DNA from 2 places in the Lactovum odontotermitis genome. Region 2 is predicted to be linked to the other one. Evidence: predicted binding sites of a transcription regulator. Region 2 holds the regulator's gene; the other holds the start of a gene.
The links. The regulator NrdR, encoded in region 2, represses ribonucleotide reductase genes. The targets are predictions, from matches to a motif close to ACACNATATATNGTGT.

Region 1 (7,605 bases), on a different contig from region 2:
TGTGCTTGCGCTCACGGCAAACTCCCCGCTGCTTTTCAGTCCCTGGCTCACCTTTTTTGCCTTTCTCTTTGTGTCCTTCGGCTATAACTGTGTGGTAACGACGGGAAATGCGATGATTATTGACTTGACAGACACTAAGGACAGAAAGATTGTTTTTGCCTTGGATTATTGGGCAGCTAACCTGTCGGTCGTCCTGGGTGCGGCGCTTGGCGCTTGGCTTTTCCGGGACCATTTCATTGACCTGCTGCTGATTTTAGTGGTCGGGACAATTTTGACTTTCGGGATTATTTTCTTTTTCATTACAGAGTCAATTGATTTGTCCAAACTTTCAGTAAAAAAGGAAAATATTTTCAAGGCTTATCGGACGGTGGTGCAGGATAAGACCTATATGGTGTTTATGCTGGCAAATATTCTGGCGGCATCGATTATCATGCAGTTTGACAGCTTCCTGCCGATACATTTGACGGAAAAATTCACGACAGTTCATATCTTTGGTATTGAAATTTATGGTCAGCGGATGTTCACAATCTATTTAATCATTGCCTGTGTGCTGGTTGTACTTTGCATGACAGGGGTTAATCGTCTCTTTGCACATGTGTCTCACCAGAGGGCCTTTGTCTTTGGAACAATCTTCATGACCGCTGGCATGGGGCTATCCTTTCTCACCCATACCTTCTGGCCGATTTTTATTTCAGCGTTTATCTACACTTTCGGTGAAATTGTTTATACACCTGCCGTTCAAGTCATCGGAGCAGAAATGATGGACCCGGAAAAAATTGGTGCATACAATGGCGTAGGGGCAATGCGCCAGCCTGCAGCCAGCATTATCGCTAGCCTGACTGTGGCAATTTCACCGCTGATAAAAGAAATCGGCGTGAGCACACTGCTTGTGCTGATTGAAATACTTGCGGTGATTCTTTTACTTAAATCGGTCAAATGGCATGAAACTTCTAAGTCATGAGAACTGATTCTGACACGCTTTTTCCGTTTTTCACCTTGTTTTTAAAATAAAGGGCAGCTCTAACAAACACAGATTTCGTGATTTTGGCTCAATTTTCAAAATCCTGCGTCAGCCCTCCTAGACTTACACCTGTAAGCCGTCGTCGGTCTTCCTTGACTTAAAAGCAGGCTGTTACGGCTTTAGCCGCTTACAGATCGCTTTCCCCCTTGCGGGGGAAAATTGAGCTCAAAAGTCACGAAAAGCTGTTTGTTAGAGCTGCCCTTAAGAGGTGACTAGAGATTTTATTATTTATGAGGATTTATTTATGAAAGATTTTAAAAGTTTAAACCCTACAATTCAATTACGTATATTTATGAACTTCCTTGGCGCACTGACTTTTTCGACAGTCGGCAGCGCGATGACGATTTACTACAATAAGTACCTTGGCGCCGGTATCACTGGTGTTTTGCTGATTATCAGCTCTGTGCTGGTCTTTTTTGCCGGGCTCTATGCCGGACATTTGTCGGACCGCCGCGGCCGCAGACCTGTGATGCTGATTTCTACAGCTGGCTCTGTGCTGGGCGGTCTAATAGCGACCCTCTCGAATTCGCCCTGGTTTTTCGATGCCTGGACGACTTATTTTGGCTTCCTGCTGATGAATTTCAGCTTCGGCTTCTTTAATACGGCGTCAGGCGCCATGATTGTTGACCTGACCGACGAGACCAACCGGCGCGTGGTTTACAGCATTCAGTACTGGGCCTTGAACCTCGGCATTCTGATTGGCTCAGCCTTGTCCGGCATCTTTTTCCGCGACTTTCTTTTTGAGTTGCTGCTGGCGATTACGCTGCAGGAGCTGCTGGCCTTCTTTCTGGTCTACTTCAAGATTCCGGAGAGTTTTGACCCGTCGAAAAGTCCTGCAAAACAGGAAAATATTTTCAAAGCTTACCGTATCGTCAGCAAAGACAAGACCTTTATGATTTACTGTTTTGCCTCGGTTTTCATTGCCATGATTTTCTCGCAGGTCGACTATTATCTGCCGGTTCACCTGTCTGACAGCTTCCGCACAACACATATCTTCGGCATCGAAATCTACGGCCAGCGCATGCTCAGCCTGATTCTCATCACCAACACGCTGCTCATCGTCTTCCTGATGAGCTTCATCAACCACCTGACCAAAAACTGGACACGCAGCCGCGGCATGGGCGTCGGCATGATTATACAAGGCGGCGGCTTCATCATTGCTTTTATCGGACGTGACTTCACCACCGAAATGATTGCCGCACTCGTTTTGACTCTCGGTGAAATGATTGTCGTGCCCTTCTCCCAAGCTCTGCGTGCCGACCTCATGGAAGGCGACCGTGTCGGCACCTACACCGGCGTCTTTAACGTCACCCAAACCATCGGAACCATCCTCTGCGGCATGATGCTCTCCGGTTCAGCCATTGTCGGCAATCCGGGAATGGTGGCGCTGATGGGACTCATCGTCATACTTGGCGTGGTTCCTTCGCAGATTGCGATTCGCAGACACGAAAATCCGAAATTAGAAAAGTCAGTAGCTCTTGACTCTGTGTCTGACAAATAGAAGAAGTGAAAGGGAGGGAAAAATGACCCGCTCACTCAAGCCTATGCTGTCCCATTTAGTCATTCTCGCAGCAGATTTTTATCTGCTGCCCCTCATAATCAGCAGCACAGGAGCAGCAATGTTTCTCCTGCTGATTGTCATGCCCTTTATTTGCCTTGTCAGCTCGATTGTCTATGGCTTCAGACACTCCTTTAACATCGTCTTCGTCGTTCTTTCAAGTATTTTATTTATTCCTTCAATTTTTATCTTCTACAATGCCTCAGCATGGATTTATGTCCTAGCCTACGGAATCATCACACTGATTGGAAATCTAACAGGAATGACAATTTTGCGGCTCAGAAATGCTATAATTAACCAATGAGAGTTGTAGCGGGCAAATACGGCGGTAGAACGCTGAAAAGTCTGAATGGACGTACGACGCGGCCGACATCGGACAAAATCAAGGCGGCGGTTTTCAACATGCTGGGCGGCTTCTTTGACGGAGGGCGTGTCCTCGATTTGTATGCGGGTTCGGGAGCATTGGCCATCGAGGCAGTTTCGCGGGGCTGCGAGGCGGCAACTCTGGTAGAAAAGGATTCCGGTGCTCAAAAGGTGATTTCAGCTAACCTGGAGATGACTAAAGAGTCTGAGAAGTTCCAGCTGTTGAAGATGCCTGCGCAGCAGGCCATGGTGCGCATGGAAAAGCCCTTTGATTTGATCTTCCTTGACCCGCCTTATGCCTTGCAGGAGATGGCCGCAGATATTGAGATGCTGCAGACGAGAAATCTTTTGACTGCTCAGGCAAAAATCATCTGTGAAACCGAAAAAAGTACGGAATTGCCTGAAGTTATCCGTGATTTGGAGATTTGGAAGCAAAAGATTTATGGCATCACAAAAATCACAATTTATACTAAGATGTGAAGTACGCCCGTTTTGAGGCGTAAAGATTTAGGAAATTGAGGTTCTGCCGTAAGGCAGGTTCTCAATTTATCTAATCTTCTAGCCTCAGGCGTACTGAACTCAATTATGCAAGGAAGTAAGATATGACAGAAAAAATCGGTTTTTTCACGGGTAGTTTTGACCCGGTGACCAACGGCCATCTGGACATTATTGCCCGCGCGAGCCAGCTGTTTGACAAGCTTTATGTGGGGATTTTCAATAATCCTGATAAGAATTATCTTTTTAGCCTGGATGAGCGCTCCGGCCTGCTTCATGAGAATCTGGCAAAGTTTGAAAATGTTGAGCTCTTGGTGCATGGCAAAGATTTGACGGTCAACATCGCCAGGGAAAAGGGCGTGACTGCTTTGGTGCGCGCGCTGCGGACGTCGGCGGATTTTGACTATGAAGCAAATATGATTTATTTTAACCGGGAGATGACGGGCGTTGAGACGATTTTATTGACAGCTCAGCCGGGTTTGTCCATGATTTCTTCCAGCCGTATTAAAGAGTTAGCGGGTTTCGGCCAAGATGTGTCCAAGTTTGTTCCGAGCAATGTGAATGAAAGTCTGGAGAAAAAATTTGGAAGAAATTAACATTGGAAAACCTAGAAACCGTAAGCTAAAGCGAGTTTTATCTGTTGTACTGCCGATTCTGGTGTTTATCTGTGCGGTGCTGTACCTTTTCTGGCCGCAGCCTTACTACATCGAGCAGCCGGGCATCACGCTGCCTTTGTCGGACATGATAACGGTCAAAGGCAAGTCGGCCGAGTCCAAGGGCGATTTCTACCTGACGGCGGTCACCATTGCCCCGGCCAATAATGCCATGATTCTGGCCAGCAAATTCAACAGTTTTGCCGAAGTTGTCCCGAAAGAGGAAATGACCGGCGGCCTGAACAATAAGCAGTACAATCTGGTCAATCAGTTTTACATGGAAACTGCGCAGAACACGGCGGTTTACCAGGCTTTCAAACTGGCGGGCAAGCCTTACACGATGAAGTATCAGGGCGTTTACGTTCTGGAAATTACTAAAAACTCGACCTTTAAAAATGACCTGCAGATTGCGGATACTGTGACTGCTGTGGATGGACAGGAATTCAAGTCCTCGAAAGAAATGGTCAATTATGTAAGCAGTCAAAAAGTAGGTGACTCTGTCAGCATTGATGTGACGCGGATTGACGGCAGCCAGCATAGTTTTAAAGGCAAGTATATCAAGCTTGACAACGGAAAAACGGGCATCGGCATTGGCCTGGTTGACCACACAGTGGTTGAGACAGAGCCCAAGGTGAAAATAGACGCCGGCAGCATCGGCGGCCCCAGCGCCGGTATGATGTTTACGCTCGAAGTCTATGACCAGCTGACCGGCAGCCAGCTCCTGCAAGGGCGGAAAATCGCAGGCACCGGTACGATTGAAGAAGACGGCAGCGTCGGCCAAATCGGCGGTGTGGACAAAAAAGTCGCCAGCGCCGCGAAGAATAAGGCCGAAGTCTTTCTGGTGCCCGATTCCGGCAGCAAAAAAGTCTCCGAGAACAATTATCTGGCAGCAAAAGAAGCAGCTGAAAAACTTAAGACAAAAATGAAAATTATTCCTGTAAAAACAGTTCAGGATGCCCTAGATTACTTAAACAAATAACTATATGTTGTATAAAATTGCATAATTTGTTTTTAAATAGCACTATATCTAGTGCTATTTTCTTGTAAAAAAGCCGGAAATATAGTAAAATAAATACACGAAAGAAGGAGTTTCACTCGAAATGGTAAAAGTATATTCAAAAAATAACTGCATGCAATGTAAAATGGTCAAAAAGTATCTTGATGAGCATGATATTGCCTATGTTGAACATAATATCGAAAATGAGCCGGAGTACCGCGACTATGTTATTTCGCTCGGCTATCAGGCCGTACCGGTTGTTGAAACGGCTGAGACAAGCTTCTACGGTTTTCGCCCAGACCAGTTGAAAACGCTGGCTGTTTAAGTTTTCGCACAACTAAATATAAAGTGTCTGTTTGTGGACTTGACACTTACTGAGATAGAAAAGGTCTTCTGTCATTAATTTTGTAAATGGCGGAGCCTTTTGTCTATAAATATAAAAAAGGAAATGGGAAAGAAATGAGCCTTAAAAATATAGAAAACCCCACCTACTTTGAGTTGAACAATCAAATCAATATCCCGGTCAACGGCCAAATCCCGCTGCACAAGGATAAGGAAGCGATTGTCGCCTTTCTCAAGGAAAATGTGGCGCCCAACCGCGCTTTCACTTATACAGGAAAGGAAAGCCTGTCTGTCAACACCGAATGGGCTGCTCAGGAACATGCGGATTTTGACAGCGAGACCGTCTACAGCTACTATGACAAGCTGGAATGGCTGATGGCCAACGACTACTATGAGTCAGAATTCATTCACAACTACAGGCCGGAATTCATCGAAGAACTGCGTTTCTGGCTGCAGGAGCAGAACTTCACCTTCCTGTCATTCATGGCCGCCTACAAGTTTTACCGCCAGTATGCCCTGAAAACCAATAACAACGAGTTTTACCTGGAAGACCCGGAGGATAGGGCACTGATGAATGCGCTCTACCAGGCAAACGGTGATGAGGCGCTGGCACGTGACATTGCGCGCGTCATCATCAACCGCCGCTACCAGCCCGCAACGCCTACCTACGCCAATAACGGCCGGGCACGCCGCGGAGAATTCGCTTCCTGCTTCATTATCCAGGTTCAGGACAATATGTCCGACATCGGCCGCAGCATTACCAACGCCCTGCAGCTTTCCCGCAAGGCCGGCGGCGTAGGCCTGATTCTCGGCAATCTGCGCGCCGCAGGCTCTCCCATCAAGAAAATGGACGGACTGGCCTCAGGTGTCCTGCCTGTCATGAAACTCTTCGAGGATAGCTTTTCCTATTCCAACCAGCTCGGAACACGTCCAGGCGCGGGTGTCGCCTATCTGCCGGTCTTTCATGCCGATGTTATGGAATTTCTGTCAGCGAAAAAGGAAAACGCCGACGAGAAAATTCGCTTGAAGACGCTGTCACTGGGCTTGACCGTGCCGGATAAATTCTACGAGCTCGCGAAGGCCAATGCCAAAATGGCCGTTTTCGACCCTTATTTCGTCGAGAAAGAGCTGGGCATGCCTTTCACCTATGTGGACATTGACAAGGAATATGACCATTTAGTCGAGCTTTCAAAGCAGACAGACGAAGAGACAGGGATGCCGCGCATCCGCGTCAAATGGCTGGAGGCGCGTGCCGTTGAGCAGGCGATTTCAGAGCTCCAGCAGGAGTCCGGCTACCCTTACATCATCAACATTTCCACGGCCAACCGGACGAATCCGATTGCCGGGCGCATTCTCGGCTCGAACCTCTGCTCAGAAATCCTGCAGATTCAGACTCCGTCTGTCTTGTCGGAGGAGCAGGAGTACACCACGCTGGGTCAGGACATCGTCTGCAACCTCGGCTCGACCAACATCATCAACATGATGAAGGCGGGCGCAGACTTCGGCGCAGACATCGTGGCCATGGTCAAAGGCCTGACCTTCATTTCAGACGCCTCAAACCTGTCCTTTGTGCCGACGATTGACCACGGCAACAAAATGAACCACGCCATAGGTCTCGGTGCGATGGGTCTGCACTCCTACCTCGCCGGCCACCACATTCAGTACGAGAGCCAGGACGCGGTCGATTTCACAGGTCTCTATTTCCTCTGCCTGAACTACTATACCTTGTTGGGCTCCAACCAGATTGCGATGGCGCGCCAGGCGACATTTGCCAACTTCGAAAAGTCGGATTATGCTTCGGGGAAATACTTCGAGAAATACTTGCATACCGATTATTTTGACAAAGTTTCTGATACTGTGAAGGCTCTGTTTAAGGACATTCACGTACCCACTCAGGAAGACTGGGCAGAGCTGAAAGCTTCCGTGCAGGCTCACGGCCTCTTCAACTCATATCGCATCGCCTTGGCGCCGAACGGGTCAATTTCCTACGTGAACGACTGCTCCGCGTCAATTGCGCCGATTATTAACCGTATTGAAGAGCGGCAGGAAGGCCAGGTCGGCAAGATTTACTACCCAGCTTTCGGCTTGACTTCTGAGACAATTCCTTACTACAAGTCTGCCTATGACCAGGACATGCGCTGGCAGATTCGCATCTACGAAGCTGCCACAGAGCACA
Region 2 (7,605 bases):
GGAATCGCGCGTCATTAAGTCCAGAACGCGTGTGCGGGCGATTTCTTCAATGCTGAAAACTATTGTTCTGGAAACAGACCAGGTTTTCATTGTCGGTCATCGCTATCCGGATATGGATGCGTTGGGCGCTGCGACGGTCATGCGGAATTTTGTTACCGCCGTCGGCAAGGAAGCTTTCGTTGTCTACAATAAAGACCAGCTGCAGGATGACACCAGACGTGCAATTGATGCGCTTAACGGTGCAGATAATCTCGCCGATTATGTGCTGGAAATCAATGCGGCTAAGAAATTGAAAGTTGAAAATTCACTGCTGATTATGGTAGATCACTCTAAAATCAGCCGGACGCTTGACCCTGAGTTTTACGAGAGCTTCGGAAAGGTTGTTGTCATTGATCACCATCGGCGTGACGAAGACTTCCCTGAGAATCCGCTCCTGTCCTATATTGATTCGGCTGCCAGCTCTGCCACTGAAATGACGGTAGAAATTCTGCAGTTCCAGAATCACGGCAAGACAAATATGTCGCCGATTGAGGCATCGGTTGCTTTAGCAGGCATCTCGGTTGACACCAAGTCCTTTACCAAAGCTACAACTTCAAAAACCTTCGATGCCGCGTCTTATCTGCGTGACCACGGGGCAGACAATGAAGTCATTCAAAAGCTTCTGGCCACGAACTTTGATACTTTCAAAGAGGTCAATGAGGTTGTACTGGCCGGAGTGATGCTGGCCGACGGCATTGCAGTGGCTTTGGGGAATCCGGACAAGGTCTATGAAAAAGTTATTTTAGCCAAAGCTGCAGATGAGCTCTTGACCATGAACGGCGTTGCAGCCAGCTTCACTATGGGAATCGGCCAGTCGGGAAATGTTGAAGTTTCAGCCCGCAGCAATGGAAAAATCAATGTCCAGACCATCATGGAGAAAATGGGCGGCGGCGGACACTTTGACACAGCCGCAACCGTGCTCCCAGGGCAATCATTGACAGAAGCAAGAGCAGCGCTGGTTCAGCTCTTATCAAAAAATGAATCAGGCAAACATTGAAAATAAAGCAAAGCGGATAGGCATCCAAAGGAGGTTGTTGAATGAAAGTTATTTTCTTACAAGACGTAAAGGGCAAGGGCAAGAAAGGTGAAATCAAAGAAGTTTCAGATGGTTATGCCCAGAATTTTTTAATTAAGAAAAATCTGGCGCAAGCAGCTACAAATTCTGCCGTGTCTACGCTTGAGGCGCAGAAAAAGGCTAAGGCGCGTGATGATGCAGATGCACTGGCAGATGCACAGCTGCTGAAGCTTCAGCTGGAAGATAAAAATGTGGTCATTGAGCTAAAGGAAAAGGTCGGGGCTGACAGTCGTCTTTTCGGCGCGATTAACTCAAAAAAGGTGGCAGATGCCATCAATGCGCAGTACGGTCTGAAGCTGGACAAGCATAAAATCATGCTGGACAACCCGCTGAAAGCTCTGGGCGAGCGTGTGGTACCGATTCGCATTCATCCGGAGGTAACGGCCAATGTCAGAGTCAGAGTGAGTGAGGCCTAAATGCCGGAGTTAGAAGTCGTTAAACAGCCGCCGCAGGATTTGGCTGCTGAAAGCGCGGTGCTGGGCGCCATTCTGCTGGAAAGTGAGCGGCTCTTTGATGTAAAAGAAATTCTGGCAGCCGAGGATTTTTATCGGACGGCGAATCGGCTGGTTTTTCAGGCCATGGACAGCTTGTCGGACTTACGTGAGCCGATTGACATTGTCACGCTGAGTGCCAGACTTGAGAGTCAGGGCGATTTGGAAGTAGTCGGCGGGATTGCCTATTTGAGCGAGCTGACGGAAAACTTTCCTTTGCCTTCGCGGGCGGTTTTTTATGCACGAATTGTCAAAGAGAGAGCGCAGCAGCGCGCAATTATCCGTGAACTGACCACGACCGTCGATAAGGCCTATTCGCTTGAAGATTCAGCTGAGGATTTACTGGCACTTGCCGAGAAAAGTCTGACGAAAATCTCGCAGGGACAGACCAGAACAGGTTTTGTCAAGGTTCCGGATGTCATCAATGACAGCTTTGCCCAAATCGAAGAACGGGCCAAAAACAAGAGTACCGTCACAGGTCTTGCGACGCGCTTTACAGAACTTGACCGCCTGACGACCGGATTTCACGAGGAAGAACTGATAATCCTAGCGGCGCGTCCAGGTGTCGGGAAGACCGCCTTTGCGCTGAATATTGCTGAAAATGTTGCCACGTCACTGGATAAGGCAGTCGCTATCTTTTCGCTGGAAATGGGTGTTGACAGTCTGGTTGACCGTCTGCTGGCCGCAACCGGCCCGATTGACGGATATCATATCCGTACCGGACAATTGACAGACACGGACTGGGAAAATCTGGTGCATGCGAATAATACCTTGTCGCAGGCTCAGATTTATGTGGATGATACACCTGGTATCAAAGTGTCTGAAATTCGTGCCAAGAGTCGCCGTTTAGCGCAGGAAATCGGCAATCTCGGACTCATCGTGATTGATTATCTGCAGCTGATTTCAGGCAATGGCCGGGAAAATCGTCAGCAGGAAGTTTCGGACATTTCCCGGCAGTTGAAGATTTTGGCCAAAGAGCTGAAAGTGCCGGTGATTGCGCTGAGTCAGCTGTCCCGTAGTGTTGAAGGCCGTGACAATAAGCGGCCGCGCTTGTCGGATTTGCGTGAGTCCGGCTCAATCGAGCAGGATGCGGACATTGTCGCCTTTCTTTACCGCGAGGATTATTATCAGCGTGAGGGTGAAGAAGTTGAAGAAGTCGCTGATGATTCAGTTGAAATCATCATTGAGAAAAACCGCTCTGGGAGCCGGGGAACAGCAAAGCTCAGATTTATAAAAGAGTATAATAAGTTCGCCAATGTTGAACAGTATCACACAGAAAACTAGAATCTGACCAGAAAACGTGGTATAATAAGCCTACTTGAAAAAAATAGATGGAGAATCCATGGAACAAGAAGTTGGAAAAATTGTAGATATTCGCAAAGAAGTGGAAGCCCATTTGGGCCAGACGATTGAGATTACCTCTCAATATGGACGTAAGCGTGAAAACCGTCATAAGGTTGTGCTGCTTGAGGCTTATGCCACTCACTTCGTGGTTGAAAATATTCCGGCCCGTCCAGGCGGACCGAGGGTACGTGAATCTTATCAGTATGCGGATATTTTGACGCAGACGATTTTGATTCATTATTAATTGCTGATTATGAAAAAAATTTAGGAAAGGGATTGTTAGAGGTAGGGTAGAATGGTAACGCAAGAACCATCATTGAACTGGCAAATGCGTGTCATTGACAGCAGTTCGGGAAATTCTTATATGGGAGAATTTCGAAATCAGCGGGTTTTCATCAAGGTGAATGCGAACCCTCTTTTGCCGAGCCTTTCTACCGAGGGGCTTGCGCCCAAAATTCAATGGATTCGTAAGACGCAGAATGGGGATACTTTGACGGCCCAGTCCTGGATTGAGGGCACGACGCTGCAGCCGGCGGATATGATGGATGAGCAGGTCTTTGAATTGTTAAGCAAGCTGCATTCGAGCCGGACGCTGCGGGATTCGCTCTCGACTTTTGATAGGACGGTGTCAAGACCGGCAGAGATTCTGTCTGAGCTCATCAATAAACCGAACTCGGTGATTGCGAATAACACTTTTCTCTGCAGCGTGACGAATACCATGCTTGAAACGGTGCCTTATCTCAATAATCTTAGTATTGTAGTGGTGCACGGCGATATTTCACCAAGTAACTGGCTGCGCTCTAAGAATGGCCGGATTTACCTGATTGACTGGGAAACGGTCAGTCTAGGCGATGCTTATCTGGACAATGCTTTCCTGCTGTCGCACTATATTCCGCGGCAGCACTGGGGGGCCTGGCTGGCTAGGTCGGGCGACCGCTTGTCAGATGTGGCTTCGCTGGCGAAATTCATCTGGTACGGGAAGTTGTCTTATTTGAAGCGGATTGATGCTTATTTGTCTGTGAACAATACAATGGCGGCAAATGCTGAGATTCAGGGCTTGCGCCACTTTATGGAAATGTTTTAATGCGTGTAAAGAAAAGAAAAGGTGCGGAAGAGCTGCTGGCAGCTCATACTGATTTGGTGCTGACGGAAGCAGTTGACTGGACGAAGGTTTTCGGCAATGAGAATCCTATTCATATTGAAGTCGGCTGCGGGAAAGGTGATTTTATTCTCGGAATGGCGGCACGTCATCCTGAGATTAATTATATTGCGATTGATTTGCAGTCGACGGTGATTTCTTATGCACTGGACAAGCTGCTGGCCGCTGATTTATCCAATGTGCGTCTATTGCTCGCGGACGGGCGGAATTTGACGGAGTATTTTGGGGCGCATCAGGTTGACTTGCTCTATTTGAATTTCTCGGACCCTTGGCCTAAGACGCGTCATGAAAAACGTCGTCTGACTTATAAAGACTTTCTCAGGCTTTATGAGCAGATTCTGGTGCCCAATGGACAGGTACATTTTAAGACAGATAACCGGGGGTTGTTTGAGTATAGTCTGGTGTCAATGAGCCAGTACGGCATGGTTTTTAGACAGATTTGGCTGGATTTGCATAAGGATTTGGAGTTCGCGCCGCAGAATGTTTTGACCGAGTATGAGCGGAAATGGTCGGATAAGGGGCCGATTTACCGTATGGAAGCGCAATTTGTCGAGTAACCGGAAAGCGGAAGGTTTAAAATTATGAAATGTCCACGTTGTCAGTCTGAAAATTTTAAGGTTCTGGATACTAGAGCCAGTGATGATGCGGTTCGCCGCCGGCGGGAATGTATGTCCTGCGGTTTTCGTTTTACGACTTATGAGCGCATTGAGCAGCCGACGCTGCTGGTGGTCAAGAAGGATAATACGCGCGAGGTTTTTGACCGCGAGAAGATTATGCGCGGTATTATACGAAGTGCCCAGAAACGTCCGATTTCTATCGAGAAGATTGAGGAAACGGTCGAGGGGATTGAGCAGAAGGTGCGCGGCTTGGGGGAGAATGAGGTGCCGAGCGGGCAAATCGGCGAGTTTGTCATGGCGGCGCTGGCGGATTTGGATGAGATTACTTATGTGCGCTTTGCCTCGGTTTACCGCTCGTTTAAGGACGTCAGCGAGCTTGAGGATTTGCTGAAACACATTACAAAGAAGTGATAAATGAGACCAGGCGATAAATTTTCTATTGTGAATATCGGAAAAACAAGCTTTGATGACGCTGCTTTCTCAAAGCTTTATTTGCCTGTTCTGGGAAAAACGGCTTATACGCTTTATCTGCTGCTGCGCGTGACGCCGTCCGGCAAGTTTTCTAAGCTGATGGAATATCTGAATGTTGGTCAGAGGCAGCTGGAGCAGGCTTTTGACAAGCTGCGGGCGATTTCTCTGATGAAAATTTTTGATTGTCATAATGCTTTTCAGTTTCAGCTGAGAAGTCCGCGTAATTTTGAGGATTTTCTGGCTGATGAGTTGCTGGTGCAGCTGTTAATCAATAAAATCGGTGCGAAGACTGTGAGCGAGATGCAGAGTACAAAGACTGAGGGCAATGAGCTGAAGGTCAGATTTTCTGATATTTTTCTCTCTGATTTACAGGAAAGCCTGGAGGAGAATCCAGTTCCGCCAATTGGCGATTTGGACTTGAGCAGTTTCAAGTCACTGATGCAGCAGCGGAAATTCAGTTTTGCCGATGAAAATAAGGATATTCTGCATCTTTACAGTATGGCCGAGAAATTCAGCCTGGACTGGTACGGCCTATTCAAGCTGGCGGAGGAAACGCTCAATGCGGATAAGACGATTAACACGGCGTCAATGATTCGCAAGTATATTGCGGACAGTGAGAAGAAGCCGCAGCTGGAGAATGCAGCTGCAGTGCTTGCCCAGGTGGCAAAATCTGCGAGTCCGCAGGATTTCCTGACTCAGCTTAAACGTCAGGTCGGCGGTTTTGTCAGCCAAGACGAGCTCAAGCTGCTGTCGAATTTCAACAAGCAGAAAATGATACCCGAGGTTCAGAACATTTTGATTCATTATACGCTGATTCAGCAGAAGAACCCGAGCCTGAGCGCGGCTTTCGTGAATCGTATTGCCAATGACTGGCTGAGGAACGGGATTACCACGGCGGAAGCGGCGATTCAGCATATTGCAGAGTTTGAGAAGAAGCCTCGGAAAACGGCTTCGGCTAAGAAAGCTGTTAAGGCTGAGCCGACTTGGTCAAATCCTGGCTATGATGAAACGGCTACGGACGAGGAAGTTGCGGCATTTAAGAAAGAATTAGAAGCGATGAAGAAAGGGAGTGAAACCTAATGGAGCCTATATCTAAAAGCTTGGAACAGCGGGCGGAACGCTCTGCAGACCTTTCGCGCCTGCGCCGAAAAATCCTCATGAATTCTGAAATCGCCGAGTTTATTTTAAAGCACAAATTGACGGAGCAGCAAGTTTCTAAGGCTCTGTCGAAGTTTTCTGAATATCTGACGGAGAAGGAAAAGTTCAATAGTTCATCTGCCTACAAGCCGGTTCTGGAGCTGAACGATGGTTATGTAGATGTCAGTTATCAGGAGACGAGTTTTCTGATTCAAAACCGGGCACGACTGGAGATGGAGCAGCGTTTTACCTTGATTGGTCTCTCGCCCGGCTTTAAAAAGGTTTCCTGGCAGCATGACATTTATGACCAGATTACCAATCGGGACAAGGGCCGTATGCCTGCAATCCGTGCGCTTCAGAGCGTGATAAACGAGCCGTCTTCAGCCAAAGGCGTTTATCTCTACGGTGACTTCGGCGTCGGCAAGTCATATCTGCTGGCGGGCATGGTGAATAGCTTGGCGACGCAAGGTCTGAACTGTCAGATGATTCACTATCCGACTTATATTGCACAGCCGAATTTTGCGGCCAGTAATCAGGTGGAGACGGTCAAGACAGCACAGGTTCTGGTTCTGGACGATATCGGCGGCGAGGTGAATAGTGCCTGGGCGCGTGATAATGTCCTGCAGGTTATTCTACAGTATCGCATGGACAATAATCTGCTGACTTTCTTTACATCCAACTACAGCATGAAGGATTTGCAGGAGCGGCTGTCACAGACGCGTGACGGGATTGATACTTGGGCAGCCAAGCGTGTGATGGAGCGGGTCAAATTTTTGTCTGAAGAAATTCATTTAGAAGGGAAGAATCGGCGTCATGAGTGAAATAATTGATTTGATGCGGCGGCACAGTTCTGTCCGCAAGTTCACAGAGGAAGTGATTCCGGATGATGAAATCCGTGAATTTATTGAGGCTGGGCGTGCGGCGAGTAACTGGAAGAATTTTCAGTCTTATAGCATTATCATCGTGAAATCCGAAGCTGCGAAGCAGGCGATTTACGAGGCTGACCATGTGCCTGCGACGAAGGCAGTTCTCGGCTGCTCGCATTTCATTGTTTTTGTGGGGGATTTGAATCGCGCAGGGCTTGCGGTGACTCTGAATGCGGGGGATTTCCAGCCTGCTGGGGCAGAGTCGCTCCTTATCTCGGCGGTGGATGCTTCGCTGGCGGCGGAAAATGTGCTGCTGGCTGCTGAATCTGCGGGTTATGGCGGCGTGATGATGGGTTTATTGCGCGAAAAATCGGTCGAGATTTCAGACATTCTGGGCTTGCCTGAC

Region 1: a site for NrdR is predicted at 5,109-5,124, ahead of nrdH (glutaredoxin-like protein NrdH). Genes of this name have one in related genera too.

What each region holds. Positions count from the first base shown of each region.
Region 1 covers NZ_BAAGGQ010000029.1:476-8,080, forward strand. The annotation lists gene ACYQ2E_RS10710 (MDR family MFS transporter) at 1-961, shown strand, start outside; gene ACYQ2E_RS10715 (MDR family MFS transporter) at 1,266-2,522, shown strand; gene ACYQ2E_RS10720 (hypothetical protein) at 2,545-2,883, shown strand; gene rsmD (16S rRNA (guanine(966)-N(2))-methyltransferase RsmD) at 2,880-3,422, shown strand; gene coaD (pantetheine-phosphate adenylyltransferase) at 3,545-4,033, shown strand; gene ACYQ2E_RS10735 (SepM family pheromone-processing serine protease) at 3,999-5,069, shown strand; gene nrdH (glutaredoxin-like protein NrdH) at 5,191-5,412, shown strand; gene nrdE (class 1b ribonucleoside-diphosphate reductase subunit alpha) at 5,547-7,605, shown strand, end outside.
Region 2 covers NZ_BAAGGQ010000023.1:5,523-13,127, forward strand. The annotation lists gene ACYQ2E_RS10185 (GGDEF domain-containing protein) at 1-1,036, shown strand, start outside; gene rplI (50S ribosomal protein L9) at 1,078-1,530, shown strand; gene dnaB (replicative DNA helicase) at 1,531-2,889, shown strand; gene ACYQ2E_RS10200 (Veg family protein) at 2,948-3,193, shown strand; gene ACYQ2E_RS10205 (phosphotransferase) at 3,245-4,033, shown strand; gene trmB (tRNA (guanosine(46)-N7)-methyltransferase TrmB) at 4,033-4,665, shown strand; gene nrdR (transcriptional regulator NrdR) at 4,690-5,136, shown strand; gene ACYQ2E_RS10220 (DnaD domain protein) at 5,140-6,276, shown strand; gene dnaI (primosomal protein DnaI) at 6,276-7,154, shown strand; gene ACYQ2E_RS10230 (nitroreductase family protein) at 7,147-7,605, shown strand, end outside.